DNA from 3 places in the Marinomonas primoryensis genome. Region 1 is predicted to be linked to each of the others. Evidence: predicted binding sites of a transcription regulator. Region 1 holds the regulator's gene; each other region holds the start of a gene.
The links. Region 1 encodes sigma-54, which starts transcription at its own class of promoters, with help from an activator protein. Its sites were predicted from a motif close to TGGCACNNNNNTTGCTNT; they were not measured.
Positions count from the first base shown of each region.

Region 2: the regulator sigma-54 is predicted to act here: its motif matches at 1,136-1,153, upstream of glnA (glutamate--ammonia ligase).
Region 3: the regulator sigma-54 is predicted to act here: its motif matches at 1,682-1,699, upstream of hpxO (FAD-dependent urate hydroxylase HpxO).

Region 1 is NZ_CP054301.1:1,860,939-1,864,222, forward strand. Features, by position in the region: gene MP3633_RS08505 (HPr family phosphocarrier protein) at 1-53, opposite strand, end outside; gene ptsN (PTS IIA-like nitrogen regulatory protein PtsN) at 64-513, opposite strand; gene MP3633_RS08515 (RNA polymerase factor sigma-54) at 531-2,009, opposite strand; gene lptB (LPS export ABC transporter ATP-binding protein) at 2,085-2,810, opposite strand; gene lptA (lipopolysaccharide transport periplasmic protein LptA) at 2,811-3,284, opposite strand, start outside.
Region 2 is NZ_CP054301.1:3,505,745-3,509,028, forward strand. Features, by position in the region: gene thiI (tRNA uracil 4-sulfurtransferase ThiI) at 1-904, opposite strand, end outside; gene glnA (glutamate--ammonia ligase) at 1,236-2,642, shown strand; gene glnL (nitrogen regulation protein NR(II)) at 2,967-3,284, shown strand, end outside.
Region 3 is NZ_CP054301.1:1,573,433-1,576,716, reverse strand. Features, by position in the region: gene MP3633_RS07165 (LysE family translocator) at 1-334, shown strand, start outside; gene uraD (2-oxo-4-hydroxy-4-carboxy-5-ureidoimidazoline decarboxylase) at 366-887, opposite strand; gene uraH (hydroxyisourate hydrolase) at 1,100-1,480, shown strand; gene hpxO (FAD-dependent urate hydroxylase HpxO) at 1,741-2,895, shown strand; gene MP3633_RS07145 (ArsR/SmtB family transcription factor) at 3,013-3,284, shown strand, end outside.

The DNA of each region.
Region 1 (3,284 bases):
GCGCGAGCATGCAAGCCAAGTTTATTTATGATGGTGATGGACTCTTCCTGCATGCTTTACTTCCTATATTAATGAGTCAAAAATATTAAATAGATCTTCGCTGGTTTGAGCGGTTCGTAGCTTGTCGAGCGCTTCAGGCGATTGAGCTAATTCTGCGATCTGAGCCAGTGTTGCAAGATGTTGATCGCATTCATTAGGCGGAACGATTAAGGCGAATATAAGATCAACGGCTCTCTTATCAATCGAGTCAAAATCTATTGGAGTTTGTAATGACATAACGACAATAGCGGTATGGTTTGCAGACTCTAGGCGGCAATGGGGTATAGCTATGCCGTTACCTATGCCTGTACTTCCAAGTTTTTCTCGCCCTAATAGGGCGTCATAAACGGCCTCGTTATTGCAATGCAACCGATTGGATGCAACGTCGGCGATACTTTCTAAAACTCGTTTCTTACTAACAATATCTTGCTTCGCCAGAACGAGCTCAGCTTTTAATAATGATTTCAAGGACATGATGAAATGGTTTCCGTTTAGATCAGTCGTTTTCGTTCATTGGAAGGAGGGATATTCATCGCCTCTCGATATTTGGCCACAGTTCGTCTAGCAACCTGTATGCCTTGGTCAGCCAAAACAGCGGCTAACTTATTATCACTTAGTGGTTTTTTTGCTGGCTCATCAGCCACAAGTTTCTTAATCATAGCTCGTATTGCGGTAGAAGAACATTCTCCACCTGACGCTGTGTTGACATGACTTGAGAAAAAGTACTTGAGTTCAAAAATACCTTTTGGTGTGTGCATGTATTTTTGTGTTGTTACTCTAGAAATTGTTGATTCATGCATGCCAACTTCTTCGGCGACATCATGAAGAACCATAGGTTTCATGGCCTCTTCACCTAATTCGAAGAAATCAATTTGTCGACTTACTATGCAGCTGGCCACTTTTAAGAGTGTTTCGTTGCGGCTTTGTAAGCTTTTCATAAACCATTTGGCTTCCTGAAGAGAGGTTTTAATGTAGCTTACGTCTGCTGCGGTGGTTGCAGCTGTACTTGCCATGGCGGAATAGGTTTCGTTTATTTTGATGGGTGGTAGGGCGTCATTATTTAGCTCAACTTGCCATATGCCATTGTGTTTTTTGACGGAAACATCAGGAATGACATAATCCGTATCATCTGCATCTATAACTGAGCCAGGACGCGGGTTAAGTTGTTGTATTAAATTAACAACTTCCTTTAGTGCTTCGTCTTTTAGTTTTGTTTTTCGGCTTAATTGTGCAAAATCTCGATTGCCTAGTAGTGGTAGATAATGGTCAATGAGATTGTGTGTGCTTTTATAAAGAGGGTGGCTTTGGAATGCTTCTAGTTGAACAAGCAAGCAGTCTCGCAAATCAATAGAGCAGACGCCAACTGGGTCAAAGCGTTGCAGTCTGTGTTGAACTGCGATGACTTCTTCCATGTCTAAATCTTCTAATTCGACACAAAGTGATTCCCAAATGTCTTGAGTTGAAATACTTAGATAGCCATCGGTTTGAACGCACTCGATAATAGCGTAAGCAATTTCAATGTCTCTGTCAGATATATGAGTTAGATTTAATTGCCAGATCAGATGGTCTTGTATGCTTTCTGCTGGAGCGTTGCGGCTTTCGAAGTCGCTTTCACCTTCATAGCTATTATGATCGCTGACGGCCGCAGCAGAGCTTTGGTATGTGTCATCCCAGCTGCTGTCAATAGACAGTTCTTCAGGAATGCTTTCAGTCCACTCTGATTCAACGCGCGCTTCTTCACTATTACTATCAAGTGTCGCCTCAGGAGCGCTTTTTGATTCAATGCTTGCAGGTTGATCGTTGTGAATTTGTTCGTCGTCATCTAGCTCAAGAAGAGGGTTAGATTCGAGAAATTCATGAATTTCTTGCTTCAGGTCCAACGTGGAAAGCTGCAGCAAGCGAATGGCTTGTTGTAGCTGTGGTGTCATGGTCAGCTGTTGGCCGAGTTTTAGTTGCAAAGACTGCTTCATAGAGCAACTCTTTTTATTTGAATGAATTGGAACGAGTTATGCATACTACTCCCTTTCTACAGCAATGATAAGGGGTTACAGACGGAAGTCGTCGCCTAGATAGACCTTTTTTACTTGTTCATTGTTGATGACGGTGCTGGCATCGCCAGAAGCAATAATATAACCGTTGCCAACAATGTAAGCCTTATCACAGATGTCTAATGTTTCTCTAACATTGTGATCGGTAATTAGGACGCCGATTCCACTTTCTTGAAGGTGCTTGATGATGAGCTTGATGTCGCCGACAGAAATAGGGTCCACGCCGGCGAAAGGTTCATCCAGTAGGATGAACTTAGGGTTCATAGCAACGGCTCTTGCTATTTCAACACGTCGTCTTTCTCCACCCGATAGTGCCATTCCTAAGTTCTCACGAATGTGGGTGATGTGGAACTCTTCTAATAAATCTTCGAGTCTGTCTTTTCGTTGGCTTTTTGTTAGTGCTTTACGCGTTTCTAAAATGGCCGTGATATTGTCTTCGACAGACATTTTACGAAAAATGGAGGCTTCCTGAGGAAGATAGCCAATGCCTTTTTGAGCGCGAGTGTGCATGGCGTCTTTAGTGATGTCTACACCATCGATAAATATGCCGCCAGCGTCATTTGATACCATGCCAACTATCATATAAAAGCAGGTGGTTTTGCCTGCACCGTTTGGGCCAAGTAGGCCAACGGCTTGACCAGATTCGACAGAGATAGAGACGTCCTTCACTACTTGGCGTTTTTTGTAACTCTTTGCTAAGTGTTTTGCTTCAAGTAAGGCCATTTATTTTTTTGCCTCAGGTGCTGGTGGTTGTGCTTGCGGTTGTAATGTCATTGATACGCGTCCTGAATCTTTTTTCTCTGCGCTAAATGTTCCATCGTTAATCATATAAAGAATGTAATCGGCAGTAATAGAGTTTTTCATTCGGCTTAGGTAACCGTTACCGGTAATTTCTAGCTTGGACTCAATGGTTGAATAATGAATTTCATTGCCTTTACTGATGACAATGTTGCCGCTCCAGTCAATTTGTTGGCTAAATTTGGCTGGCTGCCCAGTGGCTTCTAAGTTGCTAAATTTTCGGGTTTTTGCGTCTGTTGACACTTTAAGGTACTGCGCTTGGATTTCAATAGAACCTTGTTTGACAAAAACATTGCCTTTGTAGATGGCTTCACCAGAGTTTTGGTCAAACGAGGCTTCGTCGGCTTGAATTTCTAATGGCTGCTTTGTGTCATCAGGGAGTGCATACGCATATTGGCA
Region 2 (3,284 bases), 1.6 Mb from region 1:
TTAAATTAATCAAGGTTTGACTCGATACCTGAGCAACACTTTCTCCTGTTACCAAGGCTTTCGCACCCACCTGCTCCATCAGTTGAGAGGCAGCACGCAACATCATACGTTTTAGGATAACACCCATTTCAGCGTTATCAACTTTCGTTAAAATTTCGCCAACAACCGCTTCAAAAGGCACAGTGATGAATTTTACATTTAATGCTGAACCATATTTCTCCCAAATAAAATGAGAAACCTGCTTCACGCCAATCTCGTGAGCATCGCCACCTAAATTGAAGAAACAAAAATGCGTTTTTAGGCCGCGACTCATGGTTAAAAAAGAACTGACTGTTGAATCGTAGCCGCCAGACATCAAAGATAAAACGGGATCTTGCGAACCAAGTGGGTAACCACCCAAACCTTTTACACGTTGCTCGATCATCCACACCCGATTATCACGAATATCGATAGGAACCAGTACGTCAGGGTTTTTTAAACGTACAGCCAAAGCACCACATTGTGCTTTAAGGCAGCCACCAATATGCCGCTCGGCATCTACCGAGGTAAAGTCATGGTGGCCAACACGTTTGACTCGCACGGCAAATACGGCGTCTTTTATTGTGTCACCATACGACACTACCGCTTGCTCAACGATGCCATCAAGGTCGATAAAGGGAAACTCACGAACAAATTGAAAATGCGCAATACCCGCGACATTAGACAAGGCCTCAGTAAAGCCGTCTCGTAACTCATCTTTATCAGAAAAGACCTCAATAAAATCCCAATTTCCAGAAACGGCGACATTGGCATCATATTTTTTAAGCACCAGCCTTATATTATGTCGAAGCTGCTTAATAAAAGACTTTCTGACTGGATTACTTTTAATGGTGATTTCTGCAAAGAACTTAACAATAAATTTCATGGCGGGTGTGATTTATACCGGATATAAGAAAGGGCGCGTAGTATAAAGAAAAGCGTATCGATACGAAAACCCTAAATTCGCACCAATATAGCTCAAACGCACTTAGCGCCGAACCAAAATAGTGCGCGCATGCTTTTTTAAAGACATACTCAGACTACTATCAACTGTGACTTTAAATGAAAAGCCTCTATCTTGTTGTTATATAGAGGATTATAAGGCCGCACGAAATTCTGGCACAAGTTATGCTTTATATTCGACAAATGACGCTTTATATTAAAGCACTCTTAAAAACAAAAAGTAATTTCGCTTTAACTACGACTGGAGAACAACTATGTCAAACAAGACCCTTGCCTTGATTGCTGAGCATGACGCGAAGTGGGTTGACCTTCGCTTTACCGATTTTAAAGGTAAAGAACAACACGTATCTATTCCAGCTATTACGGTAGATGAAGAGTTTTTTGAAAACGGTCAGATGTTTGATGGTTCTTCCATTGCTGGCTGGAAAGGTATCAACGAATCAGACATGATCATGATGCCTCAGGACGACACAGTTATCATCGATCCTTTCACTGAAGAACCGACTATTATTGTTCGTTGTAACATCATTGAACCTTCTACGATGCAAGGCTACGATCGTGATCCACGCTCTGTTGCCATTCGCGCTGAAGAGTTCCTAAAGTCTACCGGTCTTGGCGATACAGCATTCTTCGGCCCTGAGCCTGAATTTTTCATCTTTGATGATGTTCGCTGGAAAACAGACATGTCTGGTTGTTCAGTAGAAATCAACGCTGAAGAAGCTGCTTGGTCTTCTAACAAGAAAATTCAAGGCGGCAACATGGGCCACCGTCCTTTCGTAAAAGGCGGCTATTTCCCAGTACCACCTGTTGATTCTCATCACGACCTACGTGCTGCAATGTGTGGCGCAATGGAAACAATGGGCTTGGTTATCGAAGTTCATCACCATGAAGTAGCGACCGCTGGCCAAAACGAAATCGGTGTTAAATTTAACACGCTCGTTAAAAAGGCAGACGAAGTTCAAATCCTTAAGTACTGCGTACATAACGTGGCTCACGCTTATGGCAAAACGGCGACATTTATGCCGAAACCAATCGTTGGCGACAACGGTTCTGGTATGCACGTTCACCAGTCTTTTTGGAAAAATGGTGAAAACCAATTCGCTGGCGATCAATACGCTGGCCTATCTGAAATGGCACTTTACTACATCGGCGGTATTATCAAGCACGCTAAAGCATTGAATGCGTTCACTAACGCTTCAACTAACTCTTACAAGCGTCTTGTTCCACATTTCGAAGCGCCTGTAATGCTTGCTTACTCGGCTCGTAACCGTTCTGCTTCTATCCGTATCCCATACGTTGCAAGCCCTAAAGGCAAACGTATTGAAGCTCGTTTCCCTGATCCAACCGCTAACCCATACCTAGCATTCTCAGCAATGCTGATGGCGGGTATCGATGGTATCAAAAACAAGATTCACCCTGGCGATGCAGCAGACAAAGATTTGTATGACTTACCAGCTGAAGAAGCATTGGCTATTCCTCAGGTTGCTGGCAGCCTAGAAGAAGCGCTTAAGTGTCTAGACGAAGATCGCGGATTCTTGACTCAAGGCGGCGTATTCTCTGATGACATGATCAATGCCTACATCAAGCTAAAAACAGCTGAAGCGCAACGAGTTGCTACAACAACTCACCCACTTGAGTTTGAACTTTACTACAGCCTATAAACTATTAGGTCGTTAATATACTTAAAAAGCCTCGATGCAGATCGGGGCTTTTTTTTGCACAAAAAGAAGCATCACTACCACACCGGCATGCACTATAATTGTGCAGTGAGCTTTTTCCTTGTTACAAAAGCCTTAATATATAAGCCATTTCAGATCGCCCAATGTTGGTTCGCTTTTTGCAACTATCATTACAGGAAACAATAAGAGGCCTTCGCACGAGGTAAGAAGTGACGTAAAGACGTGTTTATTTTTAACCGCGTCTTTACAAGTACACGCTTCGTGCAAAGAGTTCAGAAAGCAGGAGTCAATAGTGAGGCGCTGTCTGTGTATAGCTTATTAATCGACCACTTATCCACCGCTGTTGTTCAATTGAATAACAAACTCGAAATCGAATATTTAAATCCGGCCGCTGAAATGCTGCTCGCAGTAAGTCGTCGTCGAATTTATGGCCACGACCTTGGAGCCGCTTTCCGTGAAAACGAAGGCAGCATCCTCGCACTCCAAGCGGCCATAGAGTCCGGCCACCCATTTACCAAGCGGGAAGCTGAAATCGAGTGCAGCAATAACAAAAAACTTTTTTGTGATTACACCGTCACCCCGATAATGGGCACGTCAAATGACACAGAAAGCCTGATTATAGAA
Region 3 (3,284 bases), 290 kb from region 1:
GGCCAAAATCGCCTTCGCCAAGATGCATAATTCCAAGAACAGCTTAAAACCGATGACCATTCTACAAGCCGCCTCGTTTCAGGCGATCAATCCAAAATCTTGGGCGAGTCTTATGTCAGCGAGCACGCTATTCACCTTAACAGGCGATCTTTTTTGGCCATCGGCGTTTTTGTGCATTATCGCGTTTAACGTCGCGACGCTGCCCGGCACATTTATGTGGATCACCATCGGCAAGTTGGTTTCAAGTAAGCTACAAGATCCGACCTTTCATCGCTACTTCAACATGCTGATGGGAATTTTATTGTTAACGACCTTGCCCATGATGTTTATCTAATGCGTATCTCAGCACTTACTTGTCAAATGCTTTATAGGCTAGCCAATCTGAATCCGGCAATTTTATGCACTTCACTCATTGCCCTATCAAATTCGGTTTTCCAGTCGTTCGGTGTTCTTTCTTCAAAACCGGCGAGGATTTGTGCTTTCGTCGCGCCTTTCACCGCCATAATGAAGGGAAAGCCAAAATTGGCTCGATACACATCGTTCAACTGAAGAAAATGCGCCAACTCTTCTTCAGAACATTGATCCAGTCCTGCGCCAGATTGTTCAGACTTAGAAGCATCAGTTAACGCACCAATCAACGCCGTTTTTCCGGCTAAATCTGGATGAGCACGTAACAGCATCAATTTTTGCTCATCCGAACTCTGCTCTACAACGTCCGCCATCGTCTGTTTTATTTTGTCTAAATGATCAAAATATCCCTCTGGCTGCTCCGCCTTTTGCCGCCACAATTGTTCCGCGACCCACTCTGAATGCTCATATATTTCACTGAATAAAGATACAAAATCCGCTTCGCTCAATTGGCTATACACGGCGTGTTGGTCTTGCATAAATACGTCTCCAAATATCGATGGTATTGACAATAAATAATGGTCTAATCTCAATCTAATACCAATAAGAACCCTTAAAATAACAGAAACACATGGCACAGATATTGATCACTATGAAATGATATTTTCAAACCTATTTCACGCATATCAGTTTCACTTGCAAAAAACAGGCAAGATTAGCCAAAGACTAAAAAATCAATTGAGGAAAAACAATGGGATACTTAACCACTCACATTTTAGACACAACAAAAGGTATCGCGGCCGCAGGCGTAACAATCCGCCTTTACAAGCATTCTTCTGATGGACAGCGACAGCTTATTCATAGCACGGTGTCAAACAATGATGGGCGCTGTGACCAACCGTTACTGCAGGATGCCCACTTCAAAGCCGCTGTGTATGAACTAGAATTCGGCATTGACGCGTATTTTGCGAAACAAGACAGCGCTCAAGATAACAACCAAAATAATCAAACAGTGCTGCCTAGTTTTTTAAACACCGTGGTGATTCGTTTTGGCATCAATGATGAAAACGCGCATTACCATATCCCTCTGCTCGTATCGCCCTATTCCTACAGCACCTATCGCGGTAGCTAACCCCATTCAATACGGGCCAGCACCCGTATAGAGCGAGCTAAAATAGAGCAAATCGAAAACAACGCGCACCAAGATATTTCACATTTCTGCCTTAACGGTCAAATAAGAAAATTGCCCTTTTCTTTTTTGGCTTATTTGAAATCCTAACGACCACCCTAAAACAAAGGTTTCACATATTAAATTATGGGTTCAATTGTTTCATGGCATGTTTATTGCGAATTACTCCCTTAATTAACGGTTTAGAGATTAAGGAGAAGGTTATGAAAGCATTGATCATCGGCGCTGGCATTGGTGGTATGTCTGCCGCGGCGGCGCTAAAGCAGCAAGGCATCGAGTGCGATATTTTTGAAGCGGTAAAAGAAATCAAACCCGTTGGTGCGGCGCTTTCTATTTGGTCAAACGGCGTGAAATGCATGAACCATCTCGGCATGGGTCACATCATGGACTCCCTCGGCGGCCCAATGCACAATCTGGCGTATCATGATGGATTGACTGGCGCCGTAATGACACAGTTTAGTCTCAGCCCTTTAGTCGAAGCGGTTGGTGAACGCCCTTGTCCTGTTTCCAGAGCTGACTTACAAAGCCAAATGATTGACTGGTGGGGCCGTGAGAAAGTGCAATTTGGCAAGCGTATTGAAAAACTTGAACAGAGTGAAACCAGCGTAACGGCTTACTTTACCGACGGTTCCAGCGCGACGGGGGATTTTATGGTGGCCGCAGACGGCACTCATTCATCGGTTCGCGCTCACGTAATTGGCTATCAAACCGAACGTCGTTACGCCGATTATGTGAACTGGAATGGATTGGTCAACATTGACGAAAACATCGCGCCGGGAAATCAATGGACAACGTTCGTTGGTGAAGGCAAACGTGTCTCCGTCATGCCAATCGCCGATGGCCGCTTCTATTTCTTCTTTGATGTGCCATTGCCAAAAGGCCTTGATGAAGACAGAACGACACTCGTTGACGATCTAAAAGGGTATTTCAAAGGCTGGGCAAAACCGGTTCAAGTACTCATCGATTCGATTGACCCTGAGGTGACCAACCGTATCGAAATTCACGACATCGAGCCTTTCGACACATTAGTAAAAGGCAATATTGCCTTGCTTGGCGATTCAGCCCACAGCACCACACCCGACATCGGCCAAGGCGGTTGCTCTGCGCTAGAAGACGCCGTTGTGCTCGGCCAATGTTTTGCAGAGACAAAAGACATTCAAACGGCCTTAAAGGACTATGAAGAAAAGCGCCGTTTTCGCGTTAAAGACCTCGTACTTAAAGCCCGCAAACGCTGCGATGTCACGCACGGGAAAAACATGCAAGAAACCCAAGCGTGGTACGACGAGCTGAGAGTGGAAAAGGGCGACAACATCATTGCCGGATTGCGCACCACCATAGTCGGCGGGCCGCTGGCTTAGTTTGGTTACTCTATCAATCAGGGCTAGCCGCTTCACACAATAGGAAAGCGGCTAGTAATTAAAACTTGATAAGAATCATAAATCTCGATATAAATATCGCCTAAACTGGAGATGGCGATGAGTAAAAAGTTCTTATTAATTACCCCTGAAGATGGCTCAGATGTGCTGAAAAGCCTAGCAGCCCCTGCCCGATTGTCCATTCTGTCGCTACTGCACGAGAAAGGGCCAATGAATGTAAACGACATCGCCGATCTTCTCGAACTCCCACAATCTTCCACCTCCAGTCACATAAACTCTCTTGAAAGCGTCGGGTTAATCACCACCGAAAGTCAAAAAGGTCGCAAAGGTAGCCAAAAAATTTGCCGCGCGGTGCACGAAGAAATCGTCTT